2 regions of the Vibrio glycogenivorans genome follow, and region 2 is predicted to be linked to the other one. Evidence: predicted binding sites of a transcription regulator. Region 2 holds the regulator's gene; the other holds the start of a gene.

What was found. Region 2 encodes PurR, which represses purine synthesis genes. Its sites were predicted from a motif close to TNANGNAAACGTTTNCNTNA; they were not measured.
Region 1: the regulator PurR is predicted to act here: its motif matches at 3,631-3,650, upstream of metK (methionine adenosyltransferase).

What each region holds. Positions count from the first base shown of each region.
Region 1 covers NZ_JBPVIS010000011.1:45,969-53,469, reverse strand. Annotated here, with positions in the region: gene ACSTTG_RS19125 (DUF2061 domain-containing protein) at 1-338, shown strand, start outside; gene ACSTTG_RS19120 (glycosyl hydrolase 2 galactose-binding domain-containing protein) at 460-1,239, opposite strand; gene tkt (transketolase) at 1,485-3,479, opposite strand; gene metK (methionine adenosyltransferase) at 3,806-4,960, shown strand; gene ACSTTG_RS19105 (DUF2189 domain-containing protein) at 5,482-6,276, shown strand; gene ACSTTG_RS19100 (SprT family zinc-dependent metalloprotease) at 6,340-6,840, shown strand; gene rsmE (16S rRNA (uracil(1498)-N(3))-methyltransferase) at 6,933-7,501, shown strand, end outside.
Region 2 covers NZ_JBPVIS010000004.1:179,060-186,560, forward strand. Annotated here, with positions in the region: gene ACSTTG_RS11535 (inactive transglutaminase family protein) at 1-812, shown strand, start outside; gene ACSTTG_RS11540 (alpha-L-glutamate ligase-like protein) at 816-1,781, shown strand; gene torD (molecular chaperone TorD) at 1,960-2,613, shown strand; gene purR (HTH-type transcriptional repressor PurR) at 2,799-3,812, shown strand; cyclic di-GMP riboswitch class I at 3,951-4,062, shown strand; gene ACSTTG_RS11555 (TfoX/Sxy family DNA transformation protein) at 4,174-4,764, shown strand; gene ACSTTG_RS11560 (glycoside hydrolase family 3 C-terminal domain-containing protein) at 5,056-7,248, shown strand.

The DNA.
Region 1 (7,501 bases), on a different contig from region 2:
TCCACTTTTTTATCGCCTTCAGCGTTGGCTACATACTTACTGGTGACATCATCTTAGGCAGCTTGATCGCCATGATTGAGCCCATGGTCAACACGGTGGCTTTCTACTTTCATGAACGAGTGTGGAGTACGTTGCACGCATTACGCCGCCTAGCTCAATCCGCCAAAATCAAAACCGTCAGCTTCGCCGTGGTTCATTTCAGCGTCGCCTTTAGCGTCGCTTACCTATTAACCGGCGATATCTTGATAGGCAGCATCATCGCCACGATTGAACCCGCCTGTAACACGATCGCCTACTACTTCCACGAACGCATCTGGTTACGTCATCAGGCGGCTTAAAAACAGGCGCGAGGTTCGAGGTTCGGGGACGGGCTTTGCCCTACGAGGTGCGAGGAATTAATCATACGTGAATTGTCCTCGCTCCCCGGAACGAAGTGTAACCCGCTCCTCGAGCCTGTATTTAAGTAGATAGGTTGAACCGTCTAGGAGCTTGGTCTGGAGCTAGTGCCACTGAAAACGTGTAGCAGTGTTCCTCAATGTACACGCACAAAGGATGCTTTTGGGGCTCTTTGGGACAAGTGACCCGTGGAGCTTCGACTTGAAACAGTGCGGTTAAGCGGGAGGCGCGCATATCGACCGGCAACTGAAGTGTGACACCATTAAACTGCACTCCAACAGAAACTAGGCCAAATTGTAGGGCTTGGTAATCTAGATGAACCAGCACCTCACACCCGCCGCCGTGATGCCAAACCTGCTCAACCTCAACCTGATTAAGGCGCACATTGGTCATGCAGTGCAGATAAGGCTCGCTATGAATACCTATCGGCTGTATTGACCCGCCGACGTGGTGGCTATTTTGCTGCTCTTCCTCGAGTAGCCAGTCCTCGTCGTGAGCCAGAAATAGGATCTCAAAACGATTTCGCCCCGGTTGCAGATAGCTGCGAATATCCTTGCGATACTCTTGTTCATCGCCATGGCAGTCATAGACCGCGACCCCATTCACTCGCACCTCGGCGTAGTGTGAGACTTTATCCAGTACTAAGTCGATAGCTGGAGAAGAGAGTTCACGATCGAGTTCAATGTCATGCATCAGGTGCCACTCTTGCTGGCTGATCACCTCTTCAGTGAGGGTGCTGGGCAACACCTGACTTAGCTTGGCAGGAAAACAGATGTCGTCCTGAGGTATGGTTAGATCGGTCAGTGGCGAGACCTGCCACAAACCCGCTATTGATAGCTTCATCCTTGTATTTACTCTCTTGGCTTTATTTACTTTCTTATTTAACTGCTTGGCTCTTTTTTTATGGCCGATGTTATGCAGCGTATACCCAATAAGCCTCAAGGTGCAGTTTCAGCAAGATTTGCTTAGGTTGCAGCCAAGGCGCTGACTTGGGTATATAAAAAAAGCCAGAGTCACGATTGCGACTCTGGCCTTTTCAATATTATAGGCTGTATTAGCGCGAGAGCGAGATTAAGCTAATCCGCGGCTTATGCCAATAGTTCCTTTGCTGTTGCAACCACATTCTCTGTGGTGAAGCCGAACATCTTAAATAGCTCACCGGCTGGTGCAGACTCACCGAAGGTCGTCATACCGATGATACGGCCGTCAAAGCCAACGTACTTGTACCAGAAGTCCGCAATACCCGCTTCTACTGCGACGCGAGCAGTCACATCTGATGGCAGAACTTCTTCGCGGTATGCCGCATCTTGCTTATCGAATGCATCCGTTGATGGCATTGATACTACGCGAACTTGCTTGCCTTCCGCAGTAAGTTGTGCTGCCGCTTCAACCGCTAGCTCAACCTCAGAGCCTGTTGCGATTAGGATAAGCTCAGGCTTATCTGCACAGTCTTTCAGGATGTAAGCACCCTTAGCAATGTTAGCGACTTGCTCAGCGCTGCGCTCTTGCTGCGCTAGGTTTTGACGCGAGAAGATTAGCGATGTTGGGCCATCTTTGCGCTCAATCGCCAGTTTCCAAGCAACCGCTGACTCAACTTGGTCACATGGGCGCCATGTGCTCATGTTTGGCGTCATGCGTAGTGAAGCCATCTGCTCAACCGGTTGGTGAGTTGGGCCATCTTCGCCTAGACCGATAGAGTCGTGCGTGTACACCTGGATGTTTTGCACTTTCATCAGTGCCGCCATACGCATTGCGTTACGCGCGTATTCCATAAACATCAGGAAGGTTGCACCGTAAGGGACAAAACCACCGTGCAGAGCGATACCGTTCATGATCGCTGTCATGCCGAACTCACGCACACCGTAGTGGATGTAGTTACCCGCAAAGTCGTCCGCTTCTAGCGACTTAGAGCCAGACCACATGGTCAGGTTTGAAGGCGCTAGGTCAGCTGAACCGCCCATAAACTCTGGCAGCATTTGACCAAATGCCTCAAGCGCGTTCTGTGAAGCTTTGCGTGAAGCGATGTTGGCTGGGTTTGCTTGTAGATCAGCGATGATTTGGTTCGCTTTCTCTTCCCACTCAGCTGGTAGCTCGCCATTAACACGACGCTTGAACTCAGCCGCTAGCTCTGGGTAAGCCGCTTCATACGCTGCTAGCTTCTCTTCCCAAGCAGTTTGCTTAGCAAGACCGGCTTCTTTTGCATCCCACTGCGCGTAAACGTCTGATGGGATCTCAAACGGACCGTGTTCCCAACCTAGGAATTCACGTGCCGCGGCAATTTCTTCGTGGCCTAGTGGCGCACCGTGACAGTCGTGTGAGCCAGACTTGTTAGGCGAACCGAAACCAATGATGGTCTTGGTACAGATAATAGTTGGACGAGGGTCTGCCTTCGCCGCTTCGATAGCGGCATTGATCGCTTCAGGATCGTGACCATCAACCGCTGGGATTACGTGCCAGCCGTAAGACTCAAAACGCTTAGGCGTGTCGTCAGAGAACCAGCCTTCAACTTCACCATCGATAGAGATACCGTTGTCATCCCAGAACGCAATCAGCTTACCAAGACCCAGCGTACCCGCCAGTGAGCATGCTTCGTGCGAGATGCCTTCCATCAGACAGCCATCACCCATGAAGACATAAGTGAAGTGGTCAACGATATCGTGGCCTTCTTTGTTGAACTGAGCCGCCAGCGCTTTTTCAGCGATCGCCATGCCCACACCATTGGTGATGCCTTGGCCCAGAGGACCGGTTGTCGTTTCAACGCCAGGTGCATAGCCATACTCTGGGTGACCCGGAGTTTTTGAGTGCAGTTGACGGAAGTTTTTCAGATCGTCAATCGATAGCTCGTAGCCGCTGAGGTGCAGTAGAGAGTAGATCAGCATTGAGCCGTGACCATTTGAAAGAATAAAGCGGTCGCGGTTTGCCCACTCTGGGTTCGCTGGGTTGTGGTTTAGGTGAGAACGCCAAAGAACTTCAGCGATATCAGCCATACCCATAGGCGCGCCTGGGTGGCCAGAGTTTGCTTGTTGAACACCATCCATGCTTAGGGCACGGATTGCATTAGCTAGATGTTTACGAGACGACATTACTGCTCCTGAGTGCATGTGCAAAAGAGAAAGAGTTTACCAAGCTGCATTGCAGCGCGGGGTATTGTCGCAGAGGGCACCTGACTCTGCAAACGTTTACTTACCTAATTTGAGTCCAGCTCCAGTTAATACCCCTACTTTTTGTAGCAATTTACGCAAACGATTAACTGGAATTAATGTCAAAAATCACTTGTAATTCAGATGTTGAAAACTAGAATAGACGTCTAGATGTAGAAACACCTACAAAATGAATTTCCTTGATAGCCGCGATGCCAACTTGGGCAGTGAGGTACGGCTATAATCGATCGCTAAAAAGTGGAGCTCTCATGGCTAAGCACCTATTCACTTCTGAGTCAGTTTCAGAAGGTCACCCAGATAAAATTGCAGACCAAATTTCAGATGCCGTTCTAGACGCAATTCTTGAGCAAGATCCGAAAGCACGTGTTGCTTGTGAAACTTACGTAAAAACCGGCATGGTTATGGTTGGTGGTGAGATCACAACATCTGCATGGGTTGATATCGAAGAGCTGACGCGTGAAACCGTGCGTGAGATTGGCTATGTTCACTCTGATATGGGCTTTGACGCAGACTCTTGTGCGGTTCTAAACACCATAGGTAAACAGTCGCCAGACATCAACCAAGGTGTTGATAAGTCAGACCCGAAAGAGCAAGGCGCGGGCGACCAGGGTATCATGTTCGGTTACGCGACCAACGAAACTGACATCCTAATGCCAGCTCCGATCACCTACTCACACCGCCTAGTACAAAAGCAAGCGGAAGTGCGTAAGAACGGCACCCTACCTTGGCTACGTCCAGACGCAAAGTCTCAGGTAACGTTCCAGTACGACCAAGGCAAGATCGTTGGTATCGATGCAGTCGTTCTATCGACTCAACACTGTGATTCAATCTCAACGCCTGACCTGCGTGAAGCGGTAATGGAAGAGATCATCAAGCCAGTACTACCTTCTGAGTGGATCAACAAAGAGACCAATTTCTTTATCAACCCAACCGGTCGTTTCGTTATCGGCGGTCCTATGGGTGACTGTGGTCTAACCGGTCGTAAGATCATCGTTGATACCTACGGTGGCGCGGCGCGTCACGGTGGTGGTGCTTTCTCTGGTAAAGATCCATCAAAAGTTGACCGCTCTGCAGCATACGCAGCACGCTACGTAGCGAAAAACATCGTTGCCGCTGGCATGGCAGACCGCTGTGAGATCCAACTGTCTTACGCTATCGGTGTAGCAGATCCTACTTCAATCATGGTTGAGACGTTCGGCACTGAAAAAGTACCACACGAGATCATCATCGAAGCAGTACGCCAAAACTTCGACCTACGCCCATACGGCCTACAAGAGATGCTGAACCTTCTTCAGCCAATCTACAAAAAGACCGCAGCATACGGTCACTTCGGCCGCGAAGAGTTCCCATGGGAAGCAACAGACAAGGCAGCAATGCTGCGTGAGTTTGCTGGCATTAAATAAAATAAAGCCCAATAATTTTTTCCCAAAAGCCCAGCTCCTCGCTGGGCTTTATTTTAGGGGCGAGGTGCGGGTTTCACTTCGTTCCGAGGGGCGAGGAGTCTAGTGCGCGGTTTAATAATCGTCACATCTCAATCACACTGCTCTCCCCTATGCTAAACTTCCACTCTGTGTTCAGCTCCAAAATACCCAGCTGGCTTCCCACGCCCACCAATCTACTCGCTACTCGTAGGGCTTCGCCCGTACTCGCTCCCCGCCCCTGAAACTTCATCTATGAAGTTTTTGTGAGTTAGATTTGAATTTTCCCTAATCCCCATCAATAGTTATATCACTGCGCGCACAAACACCTACTAGCACTGGTGATATTGCGTGTGACGCAGTCTCTGCATCGACATGATGGTTTGTTGTCCTTTGTGCCGCCTTGCACCGTATACAGGATATCGGTTGCATTGGGTGCCAATGCTTGGCCCCAGCACCTAGTTAGATAAATAGAATAGTTAGGGTAAACGCATCAAGGAGGAAGCATGCCTCGTACATACCAATCGTCAGACTTCGATAGTAAAAATAAGCCGTCTGACCAAGAGTACGCGCGCACTATACCGTGTAATCAACTCTCTACCTCTGCGCCATTTCATTGGCTAGCACAGGGGCTTCATGACTTTATTCGCATGCCGATCATCAGCGCCTTTTACGGCCTGTGCTTTATGGCGGCGGCGATCGGCATCGTTATGCTGGTTCAAGCTCAGGGAACCCATTTGGTTATTCTACCGAGTCTTATCGTTTACATGTTGATAGGTCCGTTTCTGGCACTCGGTTTATACGACGCTAGCTGGCAGCGAGAAAAAGGGCGCCGCGCTAGCCTGATGCACTCAATGAAGGCAATTGGACGCAACTCATCCTCACAGTGGGCATTTGCGGTTCTTTTAGCTGTGGCGATGATTTTCTGGATGCGTATTGCGGCGCTGCTGCATGCCCTCTACCCCTCGGTTCAGGGGGCACCATTGAGTGACTTCTTGCCGTTCCTAATTATCGGCTCAGTGGTTGGCGCGATATTGGCGGCGGTGGTGTTTAGTATCTCGGCCTTCTCTATCCCTCTGATGATGGAGCGGCGCGTGGATATGATGACGGCGGTGTTCACTAGCGTAAATGCCGTGCGCAGCAACATTGGCGCAATGGTGGTTTGGGCAGGGATCATCGGTGGTGGGATCCTGCTCGGCTTTGCGACCTACGGTATCGGTATGCTATTTACCATGCCGATCCTCGGTTACGGCACCTGGCACGGCTACCACGCCACGATCAAAAAGAAACACCACGACTAGTCAGAGCTTGGCTCTTGATCAAATCAGTGTATCCTAGCCTCGAGTTAACTCGAGGCTTTTATTTTGTTAGACCAACACCTTCATCAGCAAGCCAGTACCCAGCTGGCACATTGTCTAGAACAAGCACAGCGCTATTTTAAACACGCCTTTCCAACGCCAAAACTGAGCTACCAACTGCGCGGTAAGGCAGCGGGCAAAGCCTACCTGCAGCTGTGGGAGATCCGTCTTAATCCGATTTTATTTGCTGAAAACCCGCAGGCCTACATCGAGGAGGTGATCCCGCATGAGCTGGCACACCTGCTCTGCTACCGCTTATTTGGTCGCGTCAGACCGCACGGTAAAGAGTGGCAAATGATCATGTCACAGGTGTTTGGGCTTGCGCCTAAAACCACTCACTCGTTTGATGTTACCTCAGTTCAAGGCAAAACCTTTGAGTATCAGTGCCGCTGCAGTCAGCATGCTCTTAGCATTCGTCGACACAATAAAGTTCAGCGTAATCAAGCACTCTACCGCTGTGGCCGCTGCCAAGAGACCCTGCAGCATACTGGCAAGCAGCTTTCTTAATCGAATACCCCACAAGCCCTTGTTTTTCAGGCCATGAGCAACCATGTTAGAATGATTAGAATTCGATAAGCTTTTAATTTGGACTCTGCTCTATGCGCGTACCTCGACTATTTCACCCACAAACCATTCATGCCCTTGGTGAGCTTAACCTCAGTGAAGATGCTAGCGGACATATCGGCCGCGTACTGCGCATGAAAGAGGGTCAAGAGGTGCTGCTGTTTGATAACAGTGGTGCCGAGTTTCCAGCCACCATCTCTGCGATCAGCAAGAAACTGGTTAGCGTCAACGTCACTGCGCGCAACGAAGTGGATATCGAGTCGCCACTGGATCTGCACCTTGGTCAGGTGATCTCACGCGGTGATAAAATGGAGTTTACCATTCAAAAATCGGTTGAGCTTGGGGTGAATACCATCACGCCACTGCTGTCTGAGCGCTGCGGCGTCAAGCTAGATCAAAAGCGATTTGAGAAGAAGCTGGCTCAATGGCAGAAGATCGCCATCGCAGCCTGTGAGCAGTGCGGCAGAAATCGCGTTCCTGAGATTCGCCCGATAATGCAGCTCGAGGCATGGTGTAATGAGGACTTTGATGGTCTTAAATTAAACTTACACCCACGCGCCAAGTATTCGATCAACACCCTACCAACCCCAGTTGAGAAAGTCCG
Region 2 (7,501 bases):
TGTTTAACCCACAGTCTGGCGTTCAAGGAATGGCGCCAAATATTCTGATTTGGGACGAATCGAATGTCTCGCTTCTGGATCTGATTGGTGGCAGTAACAGCCAAGTCCTGTTCTCTATGATTGCCCAAGAGGTCTCAGCTCAGACGGCAACCAACAATAAAGTCGACGCCGATGGCCTGCTAAACCTCTCGATTCACAGCCTTCCGCTGGAAGAGCAGGCAATGTTCAAGACCATCATGCTGATCCCGATTGGCGCCCTTATTGTCGTGTTCTTGCGCGTGATCATCGGTCTAAAGACCTCGGGTACCTTTATGCCCGTTCTGATTGCGGTAGCGTTTGTTCAAACCCAGCTTGTGACGGGTATTGTCGGCTTCCTACTAATTGTCGGTACTGGCCTTGTAATCCGTAGTTACCTTTCACGGCTTAACTTGCTGCTGGTTGCTCGGATCTCGGCAGTGATCATCACGGTAATCATGATTATCTCAGTGTTTACCGTTGTCGCCTTCCGTATCGGCCTAACTGAGGGCTTATCAATCACCTTCTTCCCAATGATCATCCTGTCATGGACGATTGAGCGTATGTCAATCCTGTGGGAAGAGGAAGGCGCTAAAGAGGTTATGCTCCAAGGTGGTGGCTCACTATTGACCGCTGTGCTTGTGTACTTGGCGATGACCAACAGCTATGTCCAGCACCTAACGTTTAACTTTATCGGTCTGCAGTTTGTTGTACTTGGCGGAATCTTGCTCCTTGGTACTTACACTGGCTATCGTCTAACTGAGCTGCGTCGCTTCAAACCGCTAACGGAGGACTAAACGATGTTTTCACGTTTAACCTCACCCGGTAAACTGCGCGCCAAAGGGATCATGGGCATGAACCAACGTAACCACAGTTACATTGGCCGCTATAACGATCGCTCTAAATACCCTTTGGTGGATGATAAGCTTAAGACCAAGATCATTGCTGAAGCTGCTGGGTGTACCGTGCCAAAACTGATTGGCACCATCTCTACCCAGGCGGATGTAAAGCGAATCCACAACATGGTCAAGGAGTGGCCGGGCTTTGTGATCAAACCTGCTCAAGGTAGTGGTGGTAAGGGCATCCTAGTGGTTATTTCTCACCAGGATGGCGTCTACACCAAGCCCTCTGGCTCTACCATCAATGAAGAGGATGTTGAGCGCCATATCAGTAACACGCTTGCTGGCCTGTTCTCGCTCGGTGGTAAAAACGACGTGGCCGTGGTGGAGAACTTGATTAAGTTCGATGACTGCTTTGATGGCTACAGCGTTGAGGGTGTGCCTGATGTACGGATCATCGTGTTCAAAGGTTACCCTGTCATGGCCATGATGCGCTGTTCAACCACCGCTTCAGATGGCAAAGCAAACTTGCACCAAGGCGCCGTCGGGATAGGCATTGATATCGCCACAGGGCGCGCTGTCCGCGCAGTACAGTTTGACCAACCGGTTGAGCACCACCCAGACACTGGTCAAGAGCTCAGTCAACTGCAAGTCCCACACTGGGAGCGTCTGCTTGAACTTGCTGCGAGTGCCTGGGAGATGACTGGGCTTGGTTATATGGGCACTGATATGGTTCTGGATAAAGAAGAAGGACCAATGGTACTGGAGCTCAATGCTCGCCCGGGATTAGCAATACAGATTGCCAACGGCAGTGGATTGTTGCCGCGATTGCAGCATATTGAGAATCTTGAGCTCCCCGCGGAATACCCGAAACCCAAAGAGCGGGTCGCCTACGCTGCTAAGCAGTTTGGTGTCTTCAACAAGTAAGTCAGTAAACAGCAAAAATGCCGCCCTCTCATCGGGCGGCATTTTTATTTATACTAACAATCGATTACGTCAGGCCTCTTAGAAATGCTGGTCTATTACTCTCATTATTGCTCCATGCCACTATTTAGAAATTAGTTATACTTATCAACATAGTGAACGAGATGTGGGGTTGATCGTGATTGAAGAAGTGAAAGCGTTTAATGATAAGCGAGCGGAGATCTACTGGTGGCTCTCAAGCCTGTTCAGTCGAGAGTTGGACGACAAAGATCTTGCCCAGTATCAAAGCCCAGAAATTCGCGCATTTCTAAGTGGCTTGGGAGAGAACCTACAGTTAAAGCAACCCGTGGCGAACTTTATTGATACACTCAATCGCCTACAAGACCGAGAAGACGCTAAATTGGAACTCGCTGCAGATTTTTGTGACTTGTTCCTTAAATCTGATAAAGAAGGGGCGCTACCTTATGCCTCGGTATATCTAGATCCTGAACATATGCTCAATGGTCAGCCCGCTCTTGAGATGAAGCAAATCCTCGCTGAGCACAACATCCAAGTTTCCCACGGCCTAAACGAGCCCCCAGATCATCTCGGTGTTGAGCTCGATTTTCTTGGCAATCTTATCATTCGCTCGAACGAACTTGAGCAAGAGCGCCACCTCGAGCAGGCTTTTGCCGAGCAGGAGCAGTTTATCCGCCAGCATCTGCTCACTTGGGTACCCCAATTTCGTACTTTATGCAAAAAACGTGACGAGTTTGGGTTCTATGCCGCAGTGAGTGAGTTACTGGTCGCCTTTCTCGAGCTGGACTGCCTATATTTATTGGGTGAGGAAAGTTAGTCCAGCTGGCGATTAAGTTTGCACCGTAAACGATAGCAGTCTAAAATGTTCGGATATTTTTAGCCGCTTTCGTGAAAGCGGTTTTTTTATTTACCCCTTAGCGAATACCGCATTTCCCTCACCATGATACGTTCGAACGCTTGAGATCTGTGCGGTAACCATAAGTACAATTAAGGAACACACCAATGGCCACTATTAAAGATGTCGCACGTCTTGCAGGTGTCTCTACCACAACGGTATCGCACGTTATCAATAAGACTCGATTCGTTGCTGAAGCTACCCAAGAAAAAGTAAACCAAGCAGTTAAGGAGCTTAACTATGCTCCTAGTGCGGTAGCGCGTAGTTTGAAGTGTAACTCAACCCGCACCATCGGCATGCTCGTCACTCAGTCCACTAACCTATTTTTCTCTGAGGTCATCGATGGTGTTGAGAGCTATTGTTACCGTCAGGGCTACACGCTAATTTTGTGCAACACGGGTGGCATCTACGAGAAACAGCGCGACTATATTCGCATGCTGGCTGAGAAACGTGTCGATGGTATCCTGGTGATGTGCTCTGATCTGACTGAAGAGCTCAACGAGATGCTCGACAGCCACCCTAACATTCCAAAAGTGATCATGGACTGGGGCCCTGAGACCTCACAAGCTGACAAAATCATCGATAACTCAGAAGAAGGCGGTTACCTCGCAACCAAATTCCTTATCGACAAGGGCCATCAAAAGATTGCTTGCCTTAGCGGCCACTTTGAAAAGGCGGCGTGTATGGAGCGTATTAGCGGCTTCCGTCGCGCGATGGATGAGGCGAACCTCAATGTGGTTGAGGATTGGATCCTTGAGGGCAATTTTGAGTGTGATACTGCCGTCCTTGCTGCGGACAAGATCGCTGCAATGGATGAAAAGCCGACCGCGGTATTCTGTTTTAATGACACCATGGCACTCGGCCTTATGAGTCGCTTGCAAGAAAACGGTATTCGTATTCCCGAAGATATGTCGGTGATCGGTTATGACAATATCGAGCTGGCCGAGTACTTCTCTCCGCCACTGACCACCGTACACCAACCAAAACGACGCGTGGGTAAGAATGCCTTCGAGATCCTCCTCGAGCGAATCAAAAACAAGGAACATGATAAGCGAGTTTTTGAGATGCACCCTGAAATCGTGGAACGTCTAACTGTTAAAGATATCAGTCATTTAGGTTAATTTGTGTACCAAAGTTAGATATTCCTGCATTTAGTGTGCAATTGACAGAAGTTGGCTAGTCTTTTTTGGAATCGGCGTCACATTATGGTTGTTGGATATGTGATACCTATCCAGCTTTTTATTATGATTTTGTCTATGCCACGCACAGGGCAAACCATCTGAAAGGGTGGGACGCAAAGCCTCCGGCCTTACCCTTCAATTACTTGAGTGAAAACTCTCGTAGTTGAAGAAAGGTAGCGGGGTTGCCGATGGTGAAAGGACACTGCATTTAGCTGTTATTAGTAGGTGTAGGGTCGGTTTCGCTAAATTCTCGGGCCTGAATTTAGGTGGCTGTTGTTTCATTACCGAGATTTACAAAACCATGGATAGACCAATTTTAAAAGACTCAATGCGCTTGTTTGAGCAGTTAGGCAGCGTAAAGTCACGTTCAATGTTTGGCGGATTTGGCGTTTTTGTCGATGACGCAATGTTTGCACTTATCGTGCGCAATCGTTTGCACATTCGCAAATGTAGTCAACTTGATGCAGAAATTACCGCCAAGGGCCTTGAACCTTATGTTTATGAGAAGAAAGGCTTTCCTGTTGTTACCAAGTATTTTCAACTCGCCGAAGATTGCCTAGAAAATCCCCAGCGTCTACTTGAGATGGCAACCGTGGCACTCGATGCCGCGAAAAAGGACAAAATTAAGCAAGAAACCGCCAAGCCGCAGCGTCTTAAAGATTTACCTAATCTGCGCCTTGCAACGGAAAGAATGCTGAAAAAAGCGGGGATCGGCAGTGTTTCTGAGCTCGAACAAGCAGGCTCTGTTAACGCTTATCGCGCGATTCAGGAAACCCACACCGTACCAGTTAACCTTGAACTGCTCTACTCTCTAGAGGGAGCACTTAGAGGCACGCACTGGTCAGTGATCCCACAGCAACAACGTGATGCCCTAGCTAACCAGCTTTGCTAAACCTTTAGAAAACTAGCTATTCATTACTTAGATTCAAGCCAGCGACTCGCTGGCTTTTTTGATCTGTGGGTATATCTAACTTCAAATTATGGATAACTTTCATTAGCTTGAATGCTAACAGAGCAGTTTCTACTTACCCACCAGCTCCCACTTCGCGACCGAACTCACAATAATTATTTATAGCAATTCAATTGTGAAAAAAAACAAATATACCTCGATGAATTAATGGTATTTTGTTAACCAAAGCATCACTAAGGTTAACCATTACTTACTTGTCGTAGGAACCAATTAATGAAGAAGTTACAAAAATCAATTGCCCTTGTTGGGATGGGAGCCGCGTGTGTCTCTGCTCAAGAGATTGACCTCTCGTTTCAAGATCACACATTGCCAATCGAAAAACGTGCTGAAATCCTTGTGTCACAGATGACATTGGAAGAAAAAGTCAGCCAACTGCTCAATGACGCACCGGCCATTCCTCGCCTTGAGGTTCCGTCTTACAACTGGTGGAATGAAGCCCTGCATGGCGTGGCGCGTAATGGTAAAGCCACGATCTTCCCTCAAGCTATTGGTCTTGCCGCTACCTTTGATGCCGAACTGGCCAAAGAGGTTGCCAGCGCTATTTCTACTGAGGCAAGAGCCAAGTTTTCTATCTCTCAATCCATGGGTAACCACAGCCAGTACGCGGGGCTGACTTTCTGGACACCAAACGTCAACATCTTCCGTGACCCACGCTGGGGACGAGGACAAGAAACTTACGGTGAAGACCCATTCTTGACCTCGCAAATTGGTGTCGCCTTTGTGCAGGGCTTACAAGGTGATGATCCTAACTACCTAAAATCAGCAGCGACGGCAAAACACTACGCGGTACACTCAGGCCCAGAGGCGTCAAGACACCACTTCAACGCGATTCCAACTGAGCAGGACCTGCATGAAACCTACCTGCCTGCTTTTGAGGCACTGGTTAAAGATGCTAACGTCGAAACGGTCATGGCTGCCTACAACGCTGTGTTTGACAAGCCTGCCAACGCCAGCCACTTCTTGCTGCAAGACATCCTAAGAGATCAATGGGGCTTTGACGGGCACGTTGTATCCGATTGTGGCGCGATCCACGGTATCTTTGAAAAGCTTAAATACCGAGAGACCGCAGCAGAAGCATCAGCAGTTGCTCTGGATGCCGGCGTTGAGCTTAACTGTGGCTACAGCTACCACCACCTAACCGAAGCGGTAGAGCAAGGTTTAGTATCTGAAGAGCTAATTACCCTGCGTACTGAGCAACTTTTCAAAACACGCTTTAAGCTCGGTATGTTTGACGCAGACCAAAGCGTTAACCCGTACAATCAAATCCCGCCTTCAGTCATTAACAGCGAAGAGCACCGTGAGCTAGCACGCAAGGTGGCACAAAAGTCGATTGTTCTGCTGAAAAACGACAACAACATCCTACCGCTGTCTAAGGACATCAAAGTCCCTTACGTCACTGGACCGTTCGCAAACTCTGCAGATATGTTGATGGGTAACTACTACGGCATCAGCCCTAATCTAGTCACCATCCTGGGCGGTATTTCTGAGGCGGTATCACTCGGTACGTCACTTAACTACCGCAGCGGTGCCCTGCCGTTCAATGACAACCTTAACCCGAAAAACTGGGCGCCAAATGTCGCTGCTAGTGCCGACGTGACTATCGCAGTCGTTGGCTTGAGCGCTGACTTTGAGGGTGAAGAGGTCGATGCGATTGCTTCTGCGCACATTGGTGATAAAGAAGATCTCAAACTGCCACAAAACCAGATCAACTACCTCAACCAAATCATCGAGAAGAAAAAAGGTCCACTCGTGCTTGTAGTGGCGAGCGGCAGCCCTGTTTCTCTTGAGGGTATCGAAGAGCACGCTGATGCTATCTTGCAAATCTGGTACCCAGGTGAGCAAGGCGGTAACGCAGTTGCTGACGTTCTGTTTGGTGATGTGTCGCCATCAGGCCATCTACCGATCACCTTCCCGAAAAACATCGCTCAGTTGCCTGACTATGAAGACTACTCAATGCAGGGACGTACTTATAAGTACATGACTAAAGAGCCAATGTTCCCATTCGGCTTTGGTTTGACCTACTCAGAGACTAACTTCAAGCAGTTGGCACTAGAGTCTGACAAACTTGGCCAAGAAGACAGCTTGCAGGTACAAGTTAAAGTCGAGAACACCGGCGAGTACGACATTGAAGAGGTAGTCCAGCTCTACATCAGCCCAGAAAACGTGACAGATAACCTGCCACACACCAGCCTCAAAGGTTTCCAACGTATCGCACTTAAGCAAGGCGAGAAAAAGGTGGTCACCTTCACGGTTGATGCTGAGCAGCTCAAAGTCATCAACTCAAAAGGTGAAAAAGTCTGGCGCAAAGGCAACTACCAAGTATCCATCGGTAACTCATCTCCAGGCCCAGTCAGCGAACGCCTAGGCGCCGCAACACCAGAAACTGCTACCATCAAGCTCATATAAACCACAGGGGCGGGGACGTTACGCTACGGGTTTCACTTCGTTCCGAGGTGCGAGGAGTCTCCACACGCGACAAACTCCTCGCTCCACGTAGGGTATTAGCCCGTACTCGAACCTCGCCCTAAACCCAGGGAGCGGGGTTCGAGTTTCACTCCGTTCCGAGGCTCGAGGAATCTCCACACGCGGTAAACTCCTCGCTCCCCGCAGGGCGCAAGCCCGTACTCGCTCCTCGCCCTCCTTTTTTTTGGAGTGAAAG